DNA from 3 places in the Streptomyces sp. NPDC056222 genome. Region 3 is predicted to be linked to each of the others. Evidence: riboswitches for the same ligand, from Rfam matches in the RefSeq annotation. Region 3 holds a riboswitch; each other region holds the start of a gene.
The links. Region 3 has a riboswitch for thiamine pyrophosphate ahead of thiC (phosphomethylpyrimidine synthase ThiC). Riboswitches for the same ligand answer to the same signal wherever they lie in the genome.

Region 1: linked by a shared signal. The riboswitch ahead of ACFC0D_RS24195 (thiamine ABC transporter substrate binding subunit) and the one ahead of thiC (phosphomethylpyrimidine synthase ThiC) in region 3 are both predicted to bind thiamine pyrophosphate.
Region 2: linked by a shared signal. The riboswitch ahead of thiO (glycine oxidase ThiO) and the one ahead of thiC (phosphomethylpyrimidine synthase ThiC) in region 3 are both predicted to bind thiamine pyrophosphate.

What each region holds. Positions count from the first base shown of each region.
Region 1 is NZ_JBHJTL010000055.1:33,302-40,394, forward strand. It holds gene ACFC0D_RS24190 (ABC transporter permease) at 1-1,491, opposite strand, end outside; gene ACFC0D_RS24195 (thiamine ABC transporter substrate binding subunit) at 1,530-2,609, opposite strand; TPP riboswitch at 2,696-2,801, opposite strand; gene rlmN (23S rRNA (adenine(2503)-C(2))-methyltransferase RlmN) at 2,831-3,937, opposite strand; gene ACFC0D_RS24205 (SRPBCC family protein) at 4,031-4,489, opposite strand; gene ACFC0D_RS24210 (MFS transporter) at 4,650-6,269, opposite strand; gene ACFC0D_RS24215 (phosphatidate cytidylyltransferase) at 6,402-7,093, opposite strand, start outside.
Region 2 is NZ_JBHJTL010000083.1:24,393-31,485, reverse strand. It holds gene ACFC0D_RS29735 (hypothetical protein) at 1-424, opposite strand, end outside; gene metF (methylenetetrahydrofolate reductase [NAD(P)H]) at 476-1,393, opposite strand; gene thiE (thiamine phosphate synthase) at 1,534-2,184, opposite strand; gene ACFC0D_RS29720 (Rv2175c family DNA-binding protein) at 2,270-2,635, opposite strand; gene ACFC0D_RS29715 (NAD(P)/FAD-dependent oxidoreductase) at 2,680-3,894, opposite strand; gene ACFC0D_RS29710 (hypothetical protein) at 3,923-4,264, opposite strand; TPP riboswitch at 4,319-4,431, shown strand; gene thiO (glycine oxidase ThiO) at 4,429-5,595, shown strand; gene thiS (sulfur carrier protein ThiS) at 5,592-5,804, shown strand; gene ACFC0D_RS29695 (thiazole synthase) at 5,810-6,604, shown strand; gene pknB (Stk1 family PASTA domain-containing Ser/Thr kinase) at 6,696-7,093, shown strand, end outside.
Region 3 is NZ_JBHJTL010000047.1:4,045-11,137, reverse strand. It holds gene ACFC0D_RS21995 (LacI family DNA-binding transcriptional regulator) at 1-655, shown strand, start outside; gene ACFC0D_RS21990 (metallophosphoesterase) at 907-2,253, shown strand; gene ACFC0D_RS21985 (hypothetical protein) at 2,413-3,249, shown strand; gene thiC (phosphomethylpyrimidine synthase ThiC) at 3,337-5,109, opposite strand; TPP riboswitch at 5,103-5,249, opposite strand; gene ACFC0D_RS21975 (YibE/F family protein) at 5,321-6,661, shown strand; gene ACFC0D_RS21970 (SsgA family sporulation/cell division regulator) at 6,723-7,093, opposite strand, start outside.

The DNA of each region.
Region 1 (7,093 bases), on a different contig from region 3:
GCCGAGCAGCCGGGCGACGGCGACCGGCAGCGTGGGGCTGTCGGGCCGGGCGATGAAGACCGTCGCGCCGAACTCTCCGAGAGACACCGCGAAGGCGAATCCTGCCGCGATCAGCAGTGCGCGCCGTACCAGCGGCAGATCGACCTCACGCCAGGCGCGCAGCGGCGAGGCCCCGAGCACGGCCGCCGCCTCCCGCAGCCGCTCGTCGACCGCACGGAGCACGGGCAGCATCGTCCGTACGACGAAGGGGACACCGACCAGGGCCTGCGCGAGCGGTACGAGGATCCAGCTCGCCCGCAGGTCGAACGGCGGCTCGTCCAGGGTGATCAGGAAGCCGAAGCCGACGGTGACGGCGGAGACCCCGAGCGGCAGCATCAGCAGCGCGTCGAAGCCGCGCACGAGGCGGCCGGCGCGCCGGGTGAGGGCCGCCGCCGCGAGCCCACCGATGACGAGGGCGATCAGGGTGGCGACGACGGCGTACCGGAGCGAGTTCCCGATCGTGTCCAGCAGCGGCACGAGGAAGGTGCCGGAGGGGTCCGGGGTCTGCAGGGCCCGGTAGTAGTCGAGCCCGTATCCCTCGGAGGTGGCGAAGGAGCGTTCGACGAGGACGCCGAGCGGCAGCACGATCAGCAGCGCGACGGACAGCAGGACCCCCGCGAACAGCAGCCACTGCCCGGCGCCCCGGGGCCGGCGCGCCGTCTGTTCGGGCGCGACCAGCTTCAACGCGGTCTCCCGCCGGCGGACGGTCCGGGCGTGCACGGCGAGGACCACTCCGACGGCGACGAACTGCACCATCGTGAGAACGGCCGCCGTGGTCAGATCGAAGCGGACGACGGTCTGCCGGTAGATCTCCGTCTCCAGGGTGGAGTACGTGGATCCGCCGAGGATCTGGACGACGGCGAAGGAGCTCGCCGTGAAGAGGAAGACCATCAGCGCGGCCGCGGCGACGGAAGGGGCGAGCGCCGGCAGGGTCACGGTCCGCCACGCGGTCCAGCGGGACGCGCCGAGGACCCGGGCGGCCTCCTCCTGGCGCGGGTCGAGCTGCGCCCAGAGACCGCCGACGGTCCGGACGACGACGGCGTAGTTGAAGAACACATGGGCGATCAGGATCGCCCAGACGGTGGTGTCGAGCCGCATCCCCCACAGCTCGTCGAGGAGCCCACCGCGCCCGACGAGCGCCAGGAAGGCCGTACCGACCATGACGGTCGGCATGACGAAGGGCACGGTGACGACGGCGCGCAGCAGCCCCTTCCCGGGAAAGTCGAAGCGCGCGAAGACGTACGCGCCGGGCAGCGCGATCAGCAGGGTCAGCCCGGTCGAGGCGAGTGCCTGCCAGAGCGTGAACCAGAGGACGTCGAGGATCTCCGGCCGGCTCAGCGTCTCGCCGAACCGGCCGAACTGCCACGCCCCGTCGACCCGCAGCCCGCGCTCGACGATCGAGACGACGGGCCAGGCGAAGAAGAGCGCGAAGAAGGCGACGGGCACGACCATCAGGCCGAGCCGCGCCGCGCTTCCCCTGCGGTCGGGAACTACTTCAGAACGAGCGACGACCACTGCTGGATCCACTGGTCACGGTTCTTGGCGATCTTCTCGGGCGCCATGGTCTGCGGCTTGTCGATGACCACACCGTGCTTCGTGAAGAGCTCCGGCAGGGTGGCGTCCTTGGCCACCGGATTGACGAACATCTGCAGCGGCATGTCGTCCTGGAACTTCTTGGAGATCAGGAAGTCGATCAGCGCCTTGCCGCCCTCGGGGTTCTTCGCCCCGTTCAGCAGTCCCGCGAACTCGGTCTGCCGGAAGCAGGTGCCGGTGGAGACCCCGGTGGGGGCTTCCTTGGGCTGCGGCTCGGAGTAGAGGACCTCGACCGGCGGGCTGGAGGCGTACGAGACGACCAGCGGCCGGTCGCCCTTGGCCTTCTTGCCGCCCGCGGAACCGGAGAACTCCTGGTTGTAGGCGAGCTCCCAGCTGTCGACGGTCTTCACGCCGTTGGCCTTGAGCTTCGTCCAGTAGTCCTGCCACCCGTCGTCGCCGTACTGGGCGGCGGTGCCGAGCAGGAAGCCGAGGCCCGGGGAGGAACGCTCGGGGTTCTCCACGACCAGCAGGTCCTTGTACGCGGGCTTCGCGAGATCGTCGAAGCTCTGCGGCGGCGCGAGCTTCTTGTCCGCGAAGTACTTCTTGTCGTAGTTGACGCAGATGTCACCGGAGTCGATCGGGGTGACCCGGTGCTCCTTGTCGGTCTGGACCTCGGCGGGGATCCGGTCCAGGCCCTTCGCCTCGTACGGGACGAAGATCCCGTTGTCGAGCGCGCGGGACAGCAGGGTGTTGTCGACGCCGAAGAAGACGTCACCCTGCGGGGAGCCCTTGGTCAGGATCTCCTTGTTGACGGCCTCGCCGGCGTCGCCGCTCTTGAGGACCTTGACCGTGAAGCCGGTCTGCTTGGTGAACTCCGCCAGCACCTCCTTGGAGGCGTTGAAGGAGTCGTGGCTCACGAGGGTCACGGTCTTCGGCGTGGGCGCGCCGGACTTGCCCGCCGCGTCCCGGACGTCCTCGGAACCGCACGCGGCGAGCGTGGTGACGCCGAGCGCGGCGACGATCGCCGCGGCGGCCATCTTCTTGGTGCTCACTGAAATTCCTCCTGGGTGTGACCAGGAAGAGACGCGGCCCTGCCGACCGGAAGGCGGGCAGGGCGCAACAGCTCGAGTTACGACCGAACTTCCTACCCAGAATGACCTGGGCAAGGTTCAGAGGGTCTGCGGTCCTGACCGCACTCTCAGCGCTGTGGCGCTCCCCTGTCGGAATATGGAGATGTGTTCGAGCACAGAGTACAAGGTCAGCGTTCGGACGCCGCCAGCTGTCCACAGGCGCCGTCGATCTCCTGACCGCGGGTGTCACGGACGGTGACCGGAACGCCGTGGGCGGCGATGGCCTCGACGAACGCCTTCTCGTCCTCGGGACGGGAGGCGGTCCACTTCGACCCGGGCGTCGGGTTCAGCGGAATGAGATTCACATGGACCCGCTTGCCCTTGAGCAGCCGCCCGAGCAGGTCGCCCCGCCACGCCTGGTCGTTGATGTCGCGGATGAGGGCGTACTCGATGGAGATCCGGCGGCCGGACTTCTCCGCGTACTCCCAGGCCGCGTCGAGGACCTCGCGGACCTTCCAGCGCGTGTTGACGGGCACGAGGGTGTCACGCAGCTCGTCGTCGGGGGCATGCAGGGAGACCGCGAGCCGGCACTTGAAGCCCTCGTCGGCGAAGCGCAGCATCGCGGGCACGAGACCGACGGTGGAGACGGTGATCCCGCGCTGCGAGAGACCGAGACCGTCCGGCTCGGGGTCGGTCAGCCGGCGGATGGCGCCGACGACCCGCTTGTAGTTGGCGAGCGGCTCACCCATGCCCATGAAGACGATGTTGCTGAGGCGCGCCGGTCCTCCCGGCACCTCGCCGTCGCGCAGGGCGCGCATGCCGTCGACGATCTGGTGCACGATCTCGGCGGTCGACAGGTTCCGGTCGAGACCGGCCTGCCCGGTGGCACAGAACGGGCAGTTCATCCCGCAGCCGGCCTGCGAGGAGATGCACATGGTGACCCGGTCCGGGTACCGCATGAGCACGGACTCGACGAGCGTGCCGTCGTGCAGCTTCCACAGGGTCTTACGGGTGGTGTCGTCGTCGCACGAGATGTGCCGGACCACGGACATCAGGTCGGGCAGCAGCTCGCCCTGCAGCTTCTCGCGCGAGGACGCGGGAATGTCGGTCCACTCGGCGGGGTCGTGGGCGTACCGCGCGAAGTAGTGCGTGGACAGCTGCTTGGCGCGGAACGGCTTCTCGCCGATCGCGGCGACGGCCTCCTTGCGCTCGGCGGGCGTGAGGTCGGCGAGGTGCCGCGGCGGCTTCTTGGCTCCGCGGGGGGCGACGAAAGTGAGTTCTCCGGGCTTGGGCATGGTGGTACCAGTGTCGCAGACGCGCACGTGTGGCTCGGGGCCGTCGCGGCCGGGGCATCGCCCGGGGACGTCGCCGACGGTCCCGGACGGCCCTCAGACGGCCCGGACCGTGTTATCGGCGTGCTCGTGCACCGCGATCCTCGCCAGTTTCGTCAGCATCATGCCGTTGCGGACGGCTACGAGGTAGTCCACGGGGAGCCCGTGCATCCGGATCCCCGGGCCACGGAGGGGATGCCAGTCGAGGGTGAAGAGCGTGTGCTCGCCCCAGGGGAGCAAGGTCATGGAGATGCGGGCCGCGCCGAAGGGCTCCGCCTTCGCCTCCAGCTCCAGGCGCCGTTCCGGTTCGCAGATACGGACGACGACCGTGTCGTCGAGGGTGAAGGGGCCGCCGCCGACCCGGACCTTCAGACGGGCGCCCACGTCCGGCCAGTGCGGGTCCGCCGCCAGGACCTGCTGGGTTCCCGTGACCCACTCCCCGTAACGATGGCCGTCGGACAGCAGGCGCCAGACCTCCGACGGCGTGCTCAGGATCAGACGGCGGTTCCGGGCCACGCCGATCACGCTCCTTCTGGACGGTGGGCCACGACGGGCGCACCGTCCGGGCGCCCTGGGCCTGACCTCCAGACTCACGCGGACCGCCCGCCCCCGCCCCCCGGCAGGTCCGAACGGAGTCCTCCCCCGGTGACCACCGCACAGCAGCGACACGTCCCCGTCAGGACCGCGGAGAACCGGGCTGCGTGGACGGGATCCGTGGGGTGAAGAACAGCGCGAGGACCGAGGACAGGGCGAGAACGGCGAGGGCGGCCCGCAGACCGTCCAGACGGGCGGCGGCGTTCGCGTCCAGCGCGGCCTGAGTCACCTCCGGGCTGGTGCCCGCATCGTCGAGAGCCGCACTGAGCTGGGCGTCCGAGAGGAACGGCACGCCGCTCTGGAGCTCCACAGCGGCCTTGTTCTTGACCTCGGCCGGAATCGCCGCGTTCTGCTCCACGCTGCTCAGGAACGAGGCCGTGAGCGCGGCGATCAGAAGCGACCCGGCCAGTGCCGTACCGATCGAGGCGCCGAGGTTGGTGACGGCGTTCTGGATGCCGCCGACCTCCGCGCTCTTGCTGTCCGGAACGGCGGAGACGGTGACCGAACCGAGCTGCGAGGCCAGCGCGCCCATCCCCAGCCCGATCAGCAGGAGCGGCACGGTGACGATCTCCGCGCCGGCGTCGGCGTCGAGCGCGGCCATCAGGGCGAGCGCCCCCGCGAGCAGCGCCAGCACCCCGAGCCTCACCACCTGCCGCGGCGAGATGTCCGGGAGGAAGCGCGGGATCAGGAGGGCCGCCGCCAGCAGCGTCAGCGAGAGCGGCAGGATGCGCGCCCCCGTCGCCAGCGCGGACAGGCCCAGGGCGATGGACAGATAGAGCGGGACGACGAAGAACACGCCCATCTGCACGAGGTACTGGAAGAAGAACATGGTCAGACCGCCGGTGAGCTGCCTGTTCCGCAACATCGCCGGGTCGACGAGCGGCTCCCGGCCGCGGACCGCGAGCCACGCCTCCCAACGGAGGAACAGCCACACCAGAAGCAGGCCCACCAGCATCGTCCACACGACCATGGAGACGCCGAGCCACGACGGCGCGTCCGGCTTCGGCCGGAACCAGCCCCACTCGTCCGAGCGGAGCACCCCGTAGACGAAGATCCCGAGCCCTAGCGCGGACAGCACGACGCCCACGAGATCGATCCGCGGACGCTCCTCACCCACGGCGTCGGCGATACGACGCGCGAACACCAGGATGACGAGCACCACCAGGACCTCGCCCGCGAAGACCCAGCGCCAGGAGAAGTACGTCGTGGCGACACCGCCGATGAGCGGCCCCAGCGCGATGGCCACCGCCCCGGCGGCCGCCACGATGCCGTACGCCGCCGCCCGACGCTCCGTGGCGAAATTACCGGCCACGAGCGCCACGATCGCGGGCATGATGAGCGCCGCCCCGATCCCCTCCAGGAACGACCAGCCGAGGAGCAGCACAGGAAGATTCGGTGCCAGCGCCGTGGTGAGGGACCCACAGCCGTAGACCACACAGCCGATCATGAACGCGCGCTTGCGGCCGATCAGCGCCCCGACCTTGCCCCCGGGGATCATGAACATCGCCATCACCAGCGTGTACGCCGTGATGGCGCCCTGGATCCCGGTGACCGTGGTCCCCACGTCGTCGGCCACCGTCGCGATCGACACGTTCATGACCGAGCTGTCGAGCGCCATCAGGAACTGACCGGCCGCAAGAGTCAGCAGAACCGATCGCGCCCCCGTCGCCGGACCCTCCGAGGTGCCTCCCCTGCGTGCCATGGGCGCATCGTGCCAACGGCACCGACGGCACTGCCACGACCCGCCGCAGGTGTCCACCACATGGCGCACGGACAACGGGAAAGGGCCCGCCGCTCCCGAGGGGACGACGGGCCCTTCGCCACGAACGTCGTATCAGGCCGTGCCGACGAACAGCACGAACAGCAGCCACACCACCGGAGCGGTCGGCAGCAAGGAGTCCAACCGGTCCATGATGCCGCCGTGACCCGGCAGCAGCGTGCCCATGTCCTTGATGCCCAGATCGCGCTTGATCATCGACTCGCCGAGGTCACCGAGCGTCGCACTCGCCGCCACCGCAAGGCCCAGCAGCAGACCCTGCCACCACGAGCCACCGTCGATCAGGAACTCCATGCACAGCGCACCCGCCGCCATCGCGAACGCCACCGCACCGAGCAGACCCTCACGGGTCTTCCCCGGACTGATCCGCGGAGCCAGCTTGTGCTTGCCGAAACGCCAGCCGATCGCATACGCACCGGTGTCACTGACCACGGTCAGCACCAGGAACGTGAGCACCCGCTCCGGCCCGTCGTCGGCCGTCAGCATCAACGCCACGAACGTCGCCAGGAACGGCACGTAGAACGCCGCGAACACGCCCGCCGTGACGTCCTTCAGATAACCCTCGGGCGGCTCCGTCATCCGCCACACCAGCACCGCGAGAGCGGTCAGGGCCATGGCGACCCAAGCCCCCTCCGCACCCCGGACATACCCGGCCACCACCATCGCCGCACCGCCGACGGCGAGCGGGACGAGCGGAGCCTTGATGCCCTTGCGCTCCTGCAGACGGGAGGTGAGCTCCCACAGACCGA
Region 2 (7,093 bases), on a different contig from region 3:
AGGTGTCGTAGATGCCGTACTGGCCGGTGTCCTCGTCCATGGGCTGGGGCTCGTAGACCGCGGTGGACTCGGCGGCGGAAGGCTCCGCGTGCTCGTAGGAGAGGTCGCTGACCTCCAGGGTGGGGCCCGTCTCGACCGGTGCGGACCTGCGGCGACGGCTCGCGCCCGGGCTCCCGCCGATGGCCCAGCCGGTGGAGAAGCCGCGACGGAAGGACAGGGTCACATAGGTCTGGCCGACGGCGAAGGCGATCGCCCCCGCGATGATCACCGCGACCGAGGGCATCAGGACGCCCAGGACGACGCCGAGGAAGCCGCAGAAGGCGAGCACCCGCCAGCGCAGGCGCGCCTTGTACTGCAGGAGCACCTCACCCAGCAGCCACAACGCGACAACGCCGAACGCGATGTAGAGGACCGTCCACCCCATGCCCGCCCCTCTCCTACGGCCACCGCCGCGGGTCTGGGGCGGGTACGCCGGTCACGACTGCACGTGCAGTCCGAGATTCTCGTAGATCTCCAGCGTCGCGGTGGAGTTGTTCAGCGTGATGAAGTGCAGTCCGGGGACACCCTCGGAGAGCAGACGTGCGCAGAACTCCGTCGCGAACTCGATGCCAATGGAGCGTACAGCGGCCGCGTCGTCCTTGACGGCGAGGATGCGTTCTTTCACATCGGCCGGGAAGTGCGCGTTGCTCAGCTGGGGCAGCCGGTCGAGGGTCTTCACGTTCACAACGGGCATGACTTCGGGGATGATCGGCGTCTCGCAGCCGGCCTTCGCCACGCTGTCACGCATCCGGAGGTAGTTCTCCGGATCGAAGAACATCTGCGTGATCGCGTAGTCGGCGCCCGCCCGGCACTTGTCCACGAAGTGACGGATGTCCGTGTCCCAGTCGAGTGAGCGGGGGTGCATCTCGGGGAAGGCGGCGACACCCACACAGAAGTCGCCGGACTCCTTGATCAGCCGGACCAGGTCGGCGGCGTACCGCACGCCCTCGGGGTGCTCGATCCACTCCCCCAGCGGGTCGCCCGGCGGGTCGCCGCGCAGGGCCAGCATGTTCCGGATGCCGGCGTCCGCGTACTGGCCGAGAACATTGCGCAGCTCGGCGACGGAGTGGTCGACCGCGGTGAGGTGGGCCACCGGGGTCAGCGTGGTGTCGCCGGCGATCTTCTGGGTGGCCTTGACCGTCCCGCCGCGGGTCGAGCCGCCGGCACCGTAGGTCACCGAGACGAAGCTCGGCCCGACCGCCTCCACTCTGCGCAGGGCGTTCCACAGGCTCCGCTCACCCTTCTCCGTCCGGGGCGCGTAGAACTCGAAGGAGTACGACGGCTTGCCGGCAGCGAGGATCTCGCGGACCGTGCGGGCACGGTCCGTGCGGGTGGAAGCGGTTCCAAGGGCCATACCGGCAGGTTAGACGGGGTCACACGGCCGGCGAAGCCGCGTCCGAGGAATGGACACGTTTTTGGACAACGCCCAAGGGGCGGACCCGGCCTTCGGACATTGCGCCAAAAAGGTCACGGACGCCGTCCACGGCAGGAAGATCACTCCGAGCGCTCGCGGACCCGCTTGGCCAGGCGGGCCGTCGCGGCGGCCGGGTCGTCGGCCTCGGTGATCGCGCGGACGACCACGATCCGGCGGGCGCCCGCGTCGAGGACCTCGTCGAGGGTGGTCTCGTCGATCCCGCCGATGGCGAACCAGGGCCGGTCCTGCTCCAGGGCGGCCGTGTACCGCACCAGGCCGAGGCCGGGTGCGTACCGCCCGGGCTTGGTCGGGGTGGGCCAGCACGGGCCGGTGCAGAAGTAGTCCACGCCGGGCTCGGCGACGGCCGCGTCCACCTCGGACTCGCCGTGGCAGGAACGGCCGATCAGGACTTCCTCGCCGAGGATCGCGCGGGCGGCGGGCACGGGCAGGTCGCCCTGGCCCAGGTGCAGCACGTCGGAACCGATGGCGTGGGCGACATCGGCCCGGTCGTTCACGGCGAGCAGCTTGCCGTGGCGGCGGCAGGCGTCGGCGAACACGGCGAGGTGCTCCAGCTCCTCGCCGGCCTCCATGCCCTTGTCACGGAGCTGCACGATGTCCACGCCGGAGGAGAGCACGGCGTCGAGGAAGGCGGACAGGTCTCCCTGGCGCTTCCGGGCGTCCGTGCACAGGTAGAGCCGGGCGTCGGCGAGCTGCTCGCGAGGCGTGGACATGGGTGCTTCCCCCCGTTGGGTGCGGTGATCCCGTGGGGCCGGGGCGGGCCCGGCCCCACGGAACCTCTGTGGTGTCTTCGGTACGTCAGACGGCGAGCGCCTGGGCGCGGCGCTTCACCTCCGTGCCGCGATTCTCGCTGAGGGCCTGCGCGGGCGTGCCCGGCAGGCTCTGGTCGGGAGTGAAGAGCCACTCCAGCATCTCTTCGTCGGTGAAGCCGTCGTCCTTCAGGAGGGTCAGGGTCCCGGAGAGGCCCTTGACCACCTTGTCGCCGTCGATGAAGGCGGCGGGCACCTGAAGCGCCTTGTTCTCACCGCGGCGTACGGCGATGAGCTGGCCCTCCTTGACCAGCTGCCGCACGCGCGTCACCTCGACATCGAGCATTTCCGCGATGTCGGGGAGGTAGAGCCAGGCGGGGACGAGAGCATCGATTCTTGCGTCAATCTCGGTCACGTGGACAAGCCTGCCATCCCGGACTGACAGCCGGTAGTCGAGCCCTACTGGAGTGCCGCCTTCAGAGGGACGGACGGGTCGGCGGCACGGTCGGGGTCGACCCGGGCGCCGGACTCGATCAGCTTGCGGCCCTGGGCCAGGTCGCGGGGGCGTCCGACGGCGAGCAGGGCGACGAGCGCGCCGTCGCGCAGCCAGAGCGCCGACCAGGACGGGCCGGCCGGGTCGCCGCGCCTCACCAGCTGCGTGTCGCCTCCATGGTGCCCGGCGTACTGCACGAAGCGGCCGAACTGCTCGGACCAGAAGTAGGGCACGGGGTCGTACGGCCGGGGGGCCTCGCCGATGATGTCGGCCGCGACGGTGCGCGGGCCCTGGAGCGCGTTGTCCCAGTGGTGGACGAGGAGGCGGCGGCCGTAGCGGGCCGAGGGGAAGGAGGCGCAGTCGCCGACTGCGTACACGTCGGGCAGGGAGGTGCGCAGCCGCTCGTCGGCGGTGACGGAGCCGTCCGGGTCGCGGGCGATGCCGGAGTCGGCGAGCCAGCCGGTGGCGGGCCGGGCTCCGATGCCGACGACGACCGCCTCGGCGGGCAGTCGTCGGCCGTCGGTCAGGACGACCGCGCCGGGTTCGACGGCGGCCACGCGCGCGTGGGTGAGGAGTTCGGCGCCGTTCTCCTCGTACCACTGCGCCATCGGGGCGGTGACCTCGGCGGGGAGCGCGCCGGCGAGCGGTCGGTCGCCGGCCTCCACGACGACGACGGCGCACCCCGCCTCGCGCGCGGCGGTGGCGAACTCGGCGCCGATCCAGCCGGCGCCGACCACCACGATGTCGTGGCGCCGCTCCAGGACGGGCTTGAGGCGGGCGGCGTCGTCGAGGGTGCGCAGCAGATGGACTCCGGGGACGCCCTCGGTGCCGGGCAGGGTGACCGGCTCGGCGCCGGTGGCGACGACCAGGACGTCGTACGGGACGGGTCCGGCCTCGGTGTCGACCTCGTGGTCCCCGGCGCGCAGTCCGGTGACGTCGAGGCCGAGGCGCAGTTCGATGGCGAGGGCCTCGAAGTCGACGTCGAAGGCGGAGTCCTCGGCCTTGCCGAGGAGCACGGCCTTGGACAGGGGCGGCCGGTCGTAGGGCTGGTGCGGCTCGGCGCCGATGAGGGTGACCTGGCCGGTGAAGCCCTGTTCGCGCAGGGCGACGGCGGTCTGCACCCCCGCCATGCCGGCGCCCACGATCACGATCCGTTGCTGTGCCTGCTTCTGCTCGCTCACCCGATCACCTTACGCATCTGACGACCCGTCAGGAAGGCAGCTGTTCGACCACACTGGTGCCGGAGCCCTCCTGGGACTCCCATGCCCAGGTCTCCTCCAGCCGAACGCGCCCGTCCGGCAGCTCCACCACGGTCGAGACGCAATGCCCGGAAGAGGTGGATCCGTCCTGCTTCAACTGGACGTAGCGGAAGTCGAGCCGGTCCCCCGCGCGCGTGCCGACGAGATTCCCGCGGACCACGTCCCCGCCCGCGTACTCGGCCCAGATCCGGCCGCCCTCCTCGTGGTAGGTGAACCGGGTGCGCGTACCGACCTGACCGGGGGCCTGGTCGGCGACGGGCGCGAGGACGATTCCGTCGAGAGATCGGGCCACGGTGGAGGCTCCCTTACTGGGCGTCGGGGGCGGGGGTTAGTCTGACCGTCAACGTAGAGCACTCGCGGGAGCCCGGACGCACCGGGCTGAGAGGGAGGCTGGCCGGCCTCCGACCGTACGAACCTGATCCGGGTCATGCCGGCGAAGGGAGGGGCTGGACGCCCATGTCGCGTACATGCAGTACCTCTGACGTTCTCGTCATCGGGGGCGGAATCATCGGTCTGGTCACGGCCTGGCGGGCCGCGCAGCGCGGGCTGCGCACCGCGGTCGTCGACCCGGAACCGGGCGGCGGGGCCGCCCGCGTGGCGGCCGGAATGCTGGCCGCGGTCACCGAGCTCCACTACGGCGAGGAGACCCTGCTCGCCCTCAACCTCGCCTCCGCGCGCCGCTATCCCGACTTCGTCGCCGAGCTCCGGGATGCCACCGGGCACGACGTCGGGTACCGCGCCTGCGGCACGCTCGCCGTCGCGCTCGACGCCGACGACCGGGCGCATCTGCGCGAACTGCACGCCCTGCAGACCCGCTGCGGCCTGGAGTCGGAGTGGCTCAGCGGGCGCGACTGCCGCCGCCTGGAGCCGATGCTGGCCCCGGGCGTGCGCGGCGGGCTGCGGGTCGACGGCGACCACCAGGTCGATCCGCGCCGGCTCGCCGCCGCGCTGGTCACCGCCTGCGAGCGGGCCGGAGTGGTCTTCCACCGGGCCGTCGCGGAGCGGCTGGCCGTCGTACGGGACCGGGCGGCGGGTGTGCTGCTCGCCGGGGGCGAGACGCTCGAAGCGGACCAGGTCGTCCTGGCCGCGGGCAGCCTCAGCGGCCGGCTCGCCGGCGTACCGGACGAGGTGCTGCCGCCCGTACGCCCCGTCAAGGGGCAGGTGCTGCGGCTGAGCGTGCCACGGGCCTACGCGCCGTTCCTGTCGCGGACCGTCCGGGCCGTCGTGCGCGGCAGCCACGTCTATCTGGTGCCGCGCGAGAACGGCGAGCTGGTGGTCGGTGCAACCTCCGAGGAACTGGGCTGGGACACCACCGTCACGGCGGGCGGCGTCTACGAGCTGCTGCGTGACGCCCACGAGCTCGTGCCGGGCATCACCGAGCTGCCGCTCACCGAGACCCGCGCGGGGCTGCGGCCGGGTTCGCCGGACAACGCACCGCTGCTCGGCCCGACCGCCCTGCCCGGCCTGCGACTGGCCACGGGGCACTACCGCAACGGGGTCCTGCTCACCCCGGTCACCGGCGATGTGATGGCCGACCTCCTCACCACCGGCGTGCTTCCGGACGAGGCCCGCCCCTTCACCCCCCGCCGCTTCTCCCCCGTACCTCAGGAGCAGCCCGTATGAACGTCTCGACGAACGTCTCCGTCAATGGCGAGGCACGTGTCCTCGCCGCGCCCACGACCCTCGACGCCCTGGTCGCGACACTGACGCCGGCGCCGTCCGGGGTGGCCGCGGCCGTCAACGAGACGGTCGTGCCGCGCAGCCAGTGGTCCGCGACCGTCCTCGGCGAGGGCGACCGGGTCGAGGTTCTCACCGCGGTGCAGGGGGGCTGAACGCGATGTCCGACGACACCTTCCTCCTCGGCGGTACGGAGTTCTCCTCGCGTCTGATCATGGGCACGGGCGGCGCCCCGAGCCTGGACGTCCTCGAACGCTCCCTGATCGCCAGCGGCACCGAGCTCACCACCGTCGCCATGCGGCGCCTCGACCCGACCGTGCAGGGCTCCGTCCTGTCCGTCCTGAACCGGCTCTCCATCCGAGTCCTGCCCAACACGGCGGGCTGCTTCACGGCGGGCGAGGCCGTCCTGACGGCGCGGCTGGCGCGGGAGGCGCTGGGCACCGACTGGATCAAGCTGGAGGTCGTCGCCGACGAGCGGACCCTGCTGCCCGATCCGATCGAGCTGCTCGACGCGGCGGAGACGCTGGTGGACGACGGCTTCACGGTCCTGCCGTACACCAACGACGACCCGGTCCTGGCGCGGAAGCTGGAGGACGTGGGCTGCGCGGCGATCATGCCGCTGGGCTCGCCGATCGGCTCCGGGCTCGGGATCCGCAACCCGCACAATTTCCAGCTGATCGTGGAGCGGGCCGGGGTGCCGGTGATCCTGGACGCGGGGGCGGGGACGGCCTCGGACGCCGCCCTGGCGATGGAGCTGGGGTGCGCGGCCGTCATGCTGGCGTCGGCGGTGACCCGGGCGCAGGAGCCGGTGCTGATGGCGGAGGGGATGCGGCACGCCGTGGAGGCGGGCCGCCTGGCGTGGCGGGCGGGCCGGATCCCGCGCCGCCACTTCGCGGAGGCCTCGTCCCCGACGGAGGGCCGGGCGGTCCTGGACCCGGAGCGGCCGGCGTTCTGAGGCCGGTGGAGCGGGCCCCGCGCGTCACAGGTGTGCTGCGGTAGCGGCCGGTGGGGACGGGGTGTCCTCACCGGCTCGTAAACTCAGGGCCGTGGACACGACCCTTCATGACCCCCTCGTCGGGCAGCTGCTCGACGACCGCTACCGCGTCGACGCGCGCATCGCCGTCGGCGGGATGGCCACGGTCTACCGGGCTGTCGACACCCGACTCGACCGGGTGCTCGCGCTCAAGGTGATGCACCCGGACCTCGCCACCGACGCCACCTTCGTGGAGCGGTTCATCCGCGAGGCCAAGTCCGTGGCGCGGCTCTCGCACCCGAACGTCGTCGGGGTCTTCGACCAGGGAGCGGACGGCGCGTACGTCTATCTCGCCATGGAGTACGTCGCCGGGTGCACCCTGCGCGACGTGCTGCGCGAGCGCGGGGCGCTCCAGCCCCGGGCGGCGCTCGACATCCTGGAGCCGGTCCTCGCCGCGCTGGGCGCCGCGCA
Region 3 (7,093 bases):
CGTCACCGAGCTCGTCCGCCAGGGTCTCCCCGTCGTCTCCGACGGACGCCCCGCCGGCACGCTCCCGGTGACCGCCTGGGTCGACAACGACCACGAAGCCGCCGTCCTCGACCTCCTCGACCACCTCGCCGACGCCGGCGCCCGCCGGATCGGCCTGCTCACGGGCACCACCACCGACACCTACACCCGCCTGTCCACCACCGCGTACCTCAACTGGTGCGAGCGGGTCGGACAGGACCCCGTCTACGAGGCCTATCCGGCGCACGACCCGTGCGCGGGCGCCGTCGCGGCCGACCGGCTGCTCGCCCGCCCGGACCGACCCGACGCCGTCTACGGACTCTTCGACCCCAACGGAACCGATCTGCTGGCGGCGGCCCGCCGCTACGGACTGCGCGTCCCGGACGATCTGCTGCTGGTCTGCTGCAGTGAGTCGACCGTCTACGCGAACACCGAACCGCCCATCACGACCCTCTCGCTCAAGCCCCGAAGGATCGGCACGGCCGTCGTCCAGCTCCTCATCGACGCCATCGAGGGGATCGACACCGACGGACCGGTCGAGCAGGTCATACCGACCGAACTCATCGTCCGGACGTCCTCCCAGAGGCGTTCGCCGCGCACGACGGTCAGCCCGCCACGGTCACCCTCGAAGGACTAGCGAACGATCAGTACCGGCCGGAATCCGGGCCGGGCAGGGCCCAAACCCAGCCCAGCCCGGTCCCGACCCTGGCCTGGACCTTCTCAATTCGGGCGAAACAACCGGTGAACCCGGAGTGGACCCGGATTCACCACCCCTGGTGCGTCACACAGGCGGACCCTCATTCCTATGATGGGCGCACGACACCGCGGACCACCCCGACCAGGCCGGTCCGCGTTGTACAGGGCATCGCGACGGTGGTGGAGGGGTCGATGACTCAGGGGGCCGGGCAGGAACCCGTGGTCCGCACGGCGACATTGCGTGACTTCCGCGTACCGCCGTACGCCCGCGTGCCCGTGCAGGGCCACGCCACCGAGCCTCCCACCGGGACCCCGACCGGCGCCTTTGCCGAGCCCGGTGCATACCCTGAGCCCGCCCCGAACGGCGCCGTTCCGGAGCCCGGCGCGTTCCCCGAACCGCGCCCCCTCCCCGAGCCCGGCGCCTACCTCGAACCCGACGCCCCGGTCGAGCACGGCGTTCGCTTCGAACCGCGCCCCGTCCGCGAACCCGTCGTTCCCGCCGGGTCGCTCGACCCCACGCTCCACCTCCCCCTCGCCGTCGGCATGTCCTCCATCGTCGCCGTCGCGACCGGCCACCCCGGGAACGCCTTCCCCGACGAGGCCCTGCCCGACGGCTACACCCCCACCGAGCGCGATCTCCCCGTCATCAATCGGGGTGACACCGTGCAGGTCCTGGTCGACCCGGAACAGGCCCCCGCGCCCGCCCCGGCCGCCGAGGGCCCGGGCCCGCTCTTCGTCGTCGGTGACGTCCACGGCTATCTCGACGAGCTCATCGCCGCCCTCCGCGCCCAGGGCCTCATCGACGAGAACGGCGCCTGGTCCGCGGGCAACGCCCGCCTCTGGTTCCTCGGCGACTTCACCGACCGCGGTCCCGACGGCATCGGCGTCATCGATCTCGTCATGCGGCTGTCCGCGGAGGCCGCGGCCGCCGGTGGCTACTGCAAGGCCCTGATGGGCAATCACGAGCTGCTCCTGATCGGCGCCAAGCGCTTCGCCGACACCCCCGTCAACTCCGGTGCGGGCACCGCCACCTTCCAGGCGGCCTGGCTGCTCAACGGCGGCCAGAAGCACGACATGGACCGCCTCCAGGACGTGCACCTCCAGTGGATGTCCCGGCTCGACGCCGTGGTGGAGGAGGACGGGCACCTCCTGATGCACTCCGACACCACCGCCTACCTCGAGTACGGCAGCACCATCGAGGACGTCAACGAGACGGTCCACGAGATCATCAACCGGAACGACGCCGACGAGGTCTGGGACCTGTTCCGGAAGTTCACCAAGCGCTTCGCGTTCCGCGACGACGCGGGCCCGCAGGCCGTCCAGGAGCTGCTCGGCACCTACGGCGGCCGCCGCGTCGTGCACGGTCACAGCCCCATCCCGTACCTCCTCGGGCAGGTCGGAACGGAGGACGGCGAGGACGGATCGGGTCCGGTCGTCGACGGTCCGCATGTCTACGCGGACGGTCTGGCGATCGCCATGGACGGCGGTGTGACCATGGCCGGAAAGCTGCTGGTCGTCCAGCTCCCCCTGCAGGGCTGACGCATAACCCTGCGCATCCGGGGAAGTCGATTTCGGGAAACCCCCTGTCACCCTGTGCCGTAACCGCAATACCATCGGATCATCCGTAGCAGGCTCTCCTCCGTTTCCGCCCAACTGCCCGTTTCCCACGGTCAACCAGGCCTTACGGAGCATCGGGGGATGCACATGAACGTGGCTCCGCACCTGCTGACCGAGGACCGCGCCGAGTACGAGCGCATCCTCGGCGACGCATTGCGAAACGCGCACGACCGTCCGGATCTCGGCGTGGTCGGGAAACGGCTCACGCCCGAACAACTGCGCTCGATGGCCATGAGCGCGACGGCGCTGATCACCGCGGCCGCCGCGGTGGAGTACGACCACTTCGTCAAGGTCCGCGCGGAAGGCCGTGCGACGAGCGGTACGAGCGTGATGGACGCCGTTCTCGTGGCGGACGGGGACGGCGCGAGCGCGGGTCCCGGCGCGGGCATCGTCGCGGTCCTCACGGTCCTGGCACCGGTGCTCTCAGGCACCGCCGCGCTGATATTCCTGCTGGTCGGGGCCGTTCTGAAGGTGCTGGCACCCACGCTCGTGTTCGCCGACACGCTGCTGACGGCGGCCTGGTTCTTCGGCGCCGTCGCCGCCGCCGGGCTGCTCTGCGCGGCCGTCGGCCTCCTGGTGACCGCACTGCGCAACCGCTCCACGGAGGTGGCCGCGGGCGCCGGGGCCGGCGGCGAGCCGGACGACGAACTGTCCCGGGCCCGCGACGCCTGGCGCCGCGCCCTGCTGGAACGGGGCATCCTCCCGTTCCTGCGGGAGGCGCTGGCCGACCCCGCCGCGTACCCGGCCTCGCCCCTGCCGTCGCAGCCCTCGGACCGTACGGACCGCATACCGAAGATCGGCTACAGCGGACCGGACTTCTCGAGTCCGAGCGAGGGAGCCTCGGGAAGCCGACCCAGGTTCAGCAGCCCGGACTTCACCAGCCCGGACTTCGGCCCCCCGGAGCACCGGCCGGAGTGATCCGGGCAACGGCACGGCGGGCACGCGCCGCACGACCCCCCGTGGCCGTGCGGTCCGTACCCGCCCTGGACGTACCGATACGTGCGGCTACTCCGCCAGCGGGAGGTACACGCGGTTGCCGGCGGCCGCGAACTCCTTGGACTTCTCCGCCATCCCGGCCTCGATCTCCTGCGACCCGAGGTCGCCGCCGTGCTCGCGCCGGATGTCCTGCGAGATCTTCATCGAGCAGAACTTCGGGCCGCACATCGAGCAGAAATGCGCGGTCTTCGCGGGCTCCGCCGGCAGCGTCTCGTCGTGGAACTCACGCGCCGTGTCCGGGTCGAGCGCCAGGTTGAACTGGTCCTCCCAGCGGAACTCGAAGCGCGCGTCCGACAGCGCGTCGTCCCACTCCTGCGCCCCCGGGTGTCCCTTGGCCAGGTCGGCCGCGTGCGCCGCGATCTTGTACGTGATGACGCCGGTCTTCACGTCGTCGCGGTTGGGCAGGCCCAGGTGCTCCTTGGGCGTGACGTAGCAGAGCATCGCCGTGCCCCACCAGGCGATCATCGCGGCGCCGATGCCCGAGGTGATGTGGTCGTACGCCGGAGCGACGTCCGTGGTGAGCGGGCCTAGGGTGTAGAACGGCGCCTCCTCGCAGATCTCCTGCTGAAGGTCGATGTTCTCCTTGATCTTGTGCATCGGGACGTGGCCCGGGCCCTCGATCATCGTCTGCACGTTGTGACGCTTGGCGATCGTGTTGAGCTCGCCGAGAGTCTTCAGCTCCGCGAACTGCGCCGCGTCGTTGGCGTCCGCGATGGAGCCGGGGCGCAGACCGTCGCCCAGCGAGTACGTGACGTCGTACGTCGCGAGGATCTCGCAGAGCTCCTCGAAGTTCGTGTAGAGGAAGTTCTCCTTGTGGTGCGCGAGGCACCAGGCGGCCATGATCGAGCCGCCGCGCGAGACGATGCCGGTCTTGCGGCGGGCGGTCAGCGGCACGTAGGGCAGCAGCACGCCGGCGTGGACCGTCATGTAGTCGACGCCCTGCTCGGCCTGCTCGATGACCGTGTCCTTGTAGATCTCCCAGGTCAGCTCCTCGGCCTTGCCGTCGACCTTCTCCAGGGCCTGGTAGAGCGGCACGGTACCGATCGGCACGGGGGAGTTGCGCAGCACCCACTCGCGGGTGGTGTGGATGTTGCGGCCGGTGGACAGGTCCATGACCGTGTCGGCGCCCCACTTGGTCGCCCACGTCATCTTCTCCACCTCCTCCTCGATGGAGGAGGTGACGGCGGAGTTGCCGATGTTGGCGTTGACCTTCACCAGGAACCGCTTGCCGATGATCATCGGCTCGATCTCCGGGTGGTTGACGTTCGCCGGGAGCACTGCGCGACCTGCGGCGATCTCCTCCCGTACGACCTCGGGGGAGACGTTCTCGCGGATCGCGACGTACTCCATCTCCGGGGTGATCTCGCCCCGGCGGGCGTACGCGAGCTGGGTCACCGCGGCCCCGTCGCGGCCCCGGCGGGGCTGGCGCGGGCGGCCAGGGAAGACCGCGTCGAGGTTCTTGAGGCCACCGCGCGGCGAGGTGTGCTTGATGCCGTCGTCCTCGGGACGGACGGGGCGGCCCGCGTACTCCTCGGTGTCGCCGCGGCTGATGATCCAGTTCTCGCGCAGCGGCGGGAGGCCCCGCCGCACGTCGGTGTCGATGGTGGGGTCGGTGTACGGACCGGACGTGTCGTACAGCGTCACGTCCTTGCCGTTGGTGAGGTGCACCTGTCGGACAGGCACTCGGAGGTCGGGGCGCGAGCCCTCGACGTATCCCTTGTGCCAGCCCGGCTTGCGCTCGTCCTGGCTGGTGGCAGGCGTGCGTGCATCCTGAATGGTCATGAGACCGATCTCCCTACGCCGGCATTACCCGGTAACAGGTTCGGCGGTCGGCGCAGCCTCCTCCCGTACGTACATCAGTACGCGCGTACGGTGATCAGCGCCCTCTCAGCCCGGTGCTCCGAGCTCCCGCGTGTGCAAAGGTGCCACCACGCTAGCGTCAACCCGGGCGTGCTGAACAGTGGGCCCCCACCGTTCTTGCGATGATCTGTCGGTGACTTCCTCGCAGCAGACCCCGGAACCCGACGGCCACGATGGACATGGGGACGCCGGCCACGGGCACGGCCACAGCCACAGCCACGGGCCGGCGGCGCCGGTCTCCCGGCATCTGCGCAGAGTCATCGCCGCGGTCCTGATCCCGTTCGCCACGGCCGTGGTGGTCGGTCTTGTCGTGCTGTGGCCGGGCGGCACACCTGAGCACGAGCGCACCGGCGTCGGCTTCGACCGGCAGACCTACGCGGGCAAGGTCGTCTCGGTCGAGAAGGTCGACTGCAAGGATGTGAACGCCGCCCAGGTCCCGCCGACCGAGGACCCCTCCACACCTCAGGGCCGTGAGGCCGCCAACGCCCAGCAGGGGCAGTGCGAGAAGGCGACGATCGAGGTCACGGACGGCCCCGACAAGGGCCGCACCTTCATCGAGATCGTGCAGCCGGACGCGCCGCGTCAACTGGACGAGGGGCAGGGTGTGGTGGTGGCCTACGCGCCCGACGCCCCACGTGATCTGCAGTACTCGGTGACGGATGTGAACCGCAAGGTTCCACTCACCGTCCTCGCGCTGATCTTCGCGGTCGTGGTCGTGCTGGTCGGCCGGATGCGCGGAGTGATGGCGCTCATCTCGCTCGCCATCAGCTTCCTGATCCTGACCCTCTTCATCCTGCCGGCGATTCTTCAGGGATCGAACCCGCTGGTGGTGGCGGTGGTCGGGTCGAGCGCGATCATGCTGATCGCCCTCTACATGTGCCACGGTCTGTCGGCGCGCACCTCGGTCGCGGTGCTCGGCACCCTGATCTCGCTGCTGCTGATCGGGCTGCTCGGCTCGTACTTCATCAGCTGGGCGTCGCTCAGCGGCAACACGGACGACAACACCGGTCTGATCCACGGCCTGTACCCGGACATCGACATGTCCGGTCTGCTGCTCGCGGGCATCATCATCGGTTCGCTCGGCGTCCTCGACGATGTGACGGTGACGCAGACCTCGGCGGTGTGGGAGCTGCACCAGGCCGATCCCCGTATGGGACCGCGGGCGTTGTACCGGGCCGGGATCCGGATCGGCCGCGACCACATCGCGTCCGTGGTGAACACGCTGGTCCTTGCCTACGCCGGTGCGGCGCTGCCCCTGTTGCTGCTCTTCACCATCGCGCAGAGCAGTGTGGGGACGGTGGCGAACAGCGAGTTGGTCGCGGAGGAGATCGTCCGGACGCTCGTGGGATCGATCGGTCTGGTCGCCTCGGTGCCCGTCACGACCGTGCTCGCCGCGCTGGTGGTCTCCGCCGACCGGCCGGGCGATCCGGAGAAGCGTTCGTCCGGGGGTGGACGCCGGCGTCGGGCGAAGTGACTGCTCCGGAGCCCCTCTTTCGGCCCCGGAGGGCTCTTGGCGACGGGGCGCCGGGGGTGGTTCAGCCGGCGTTCTCCTCTGCCAGAATCCGGCCGAGCGCGGCTTCCAGGTTGTCCTCGAAGTCACCCAGCGTCCGTTCCTGACCGAGCGGAACCAACTTGTCCGTACGGTCGAGGAAGGCGACGAGCGGCGGGGCGCTGGCCCGGAACAGGGCGCGGTCGCTGCCGACCTGGAGCCGGATGGAGACGTCCGAGAGCGCCTCGGGATCGGTCGGCGCGATGTGCACATCGCCGTCGCCGCTCGGTCGGTTGATCCCGTCCAGCAGCAGTTCCCGCCCGAACGCCCAGGTCACGGGCGCGTCTCCGGGGAGATGGAAGGTCATCCGCACCGCGTAGGGATCCCGGGTCTCGTACCGGAGTTCCACCGGGATCC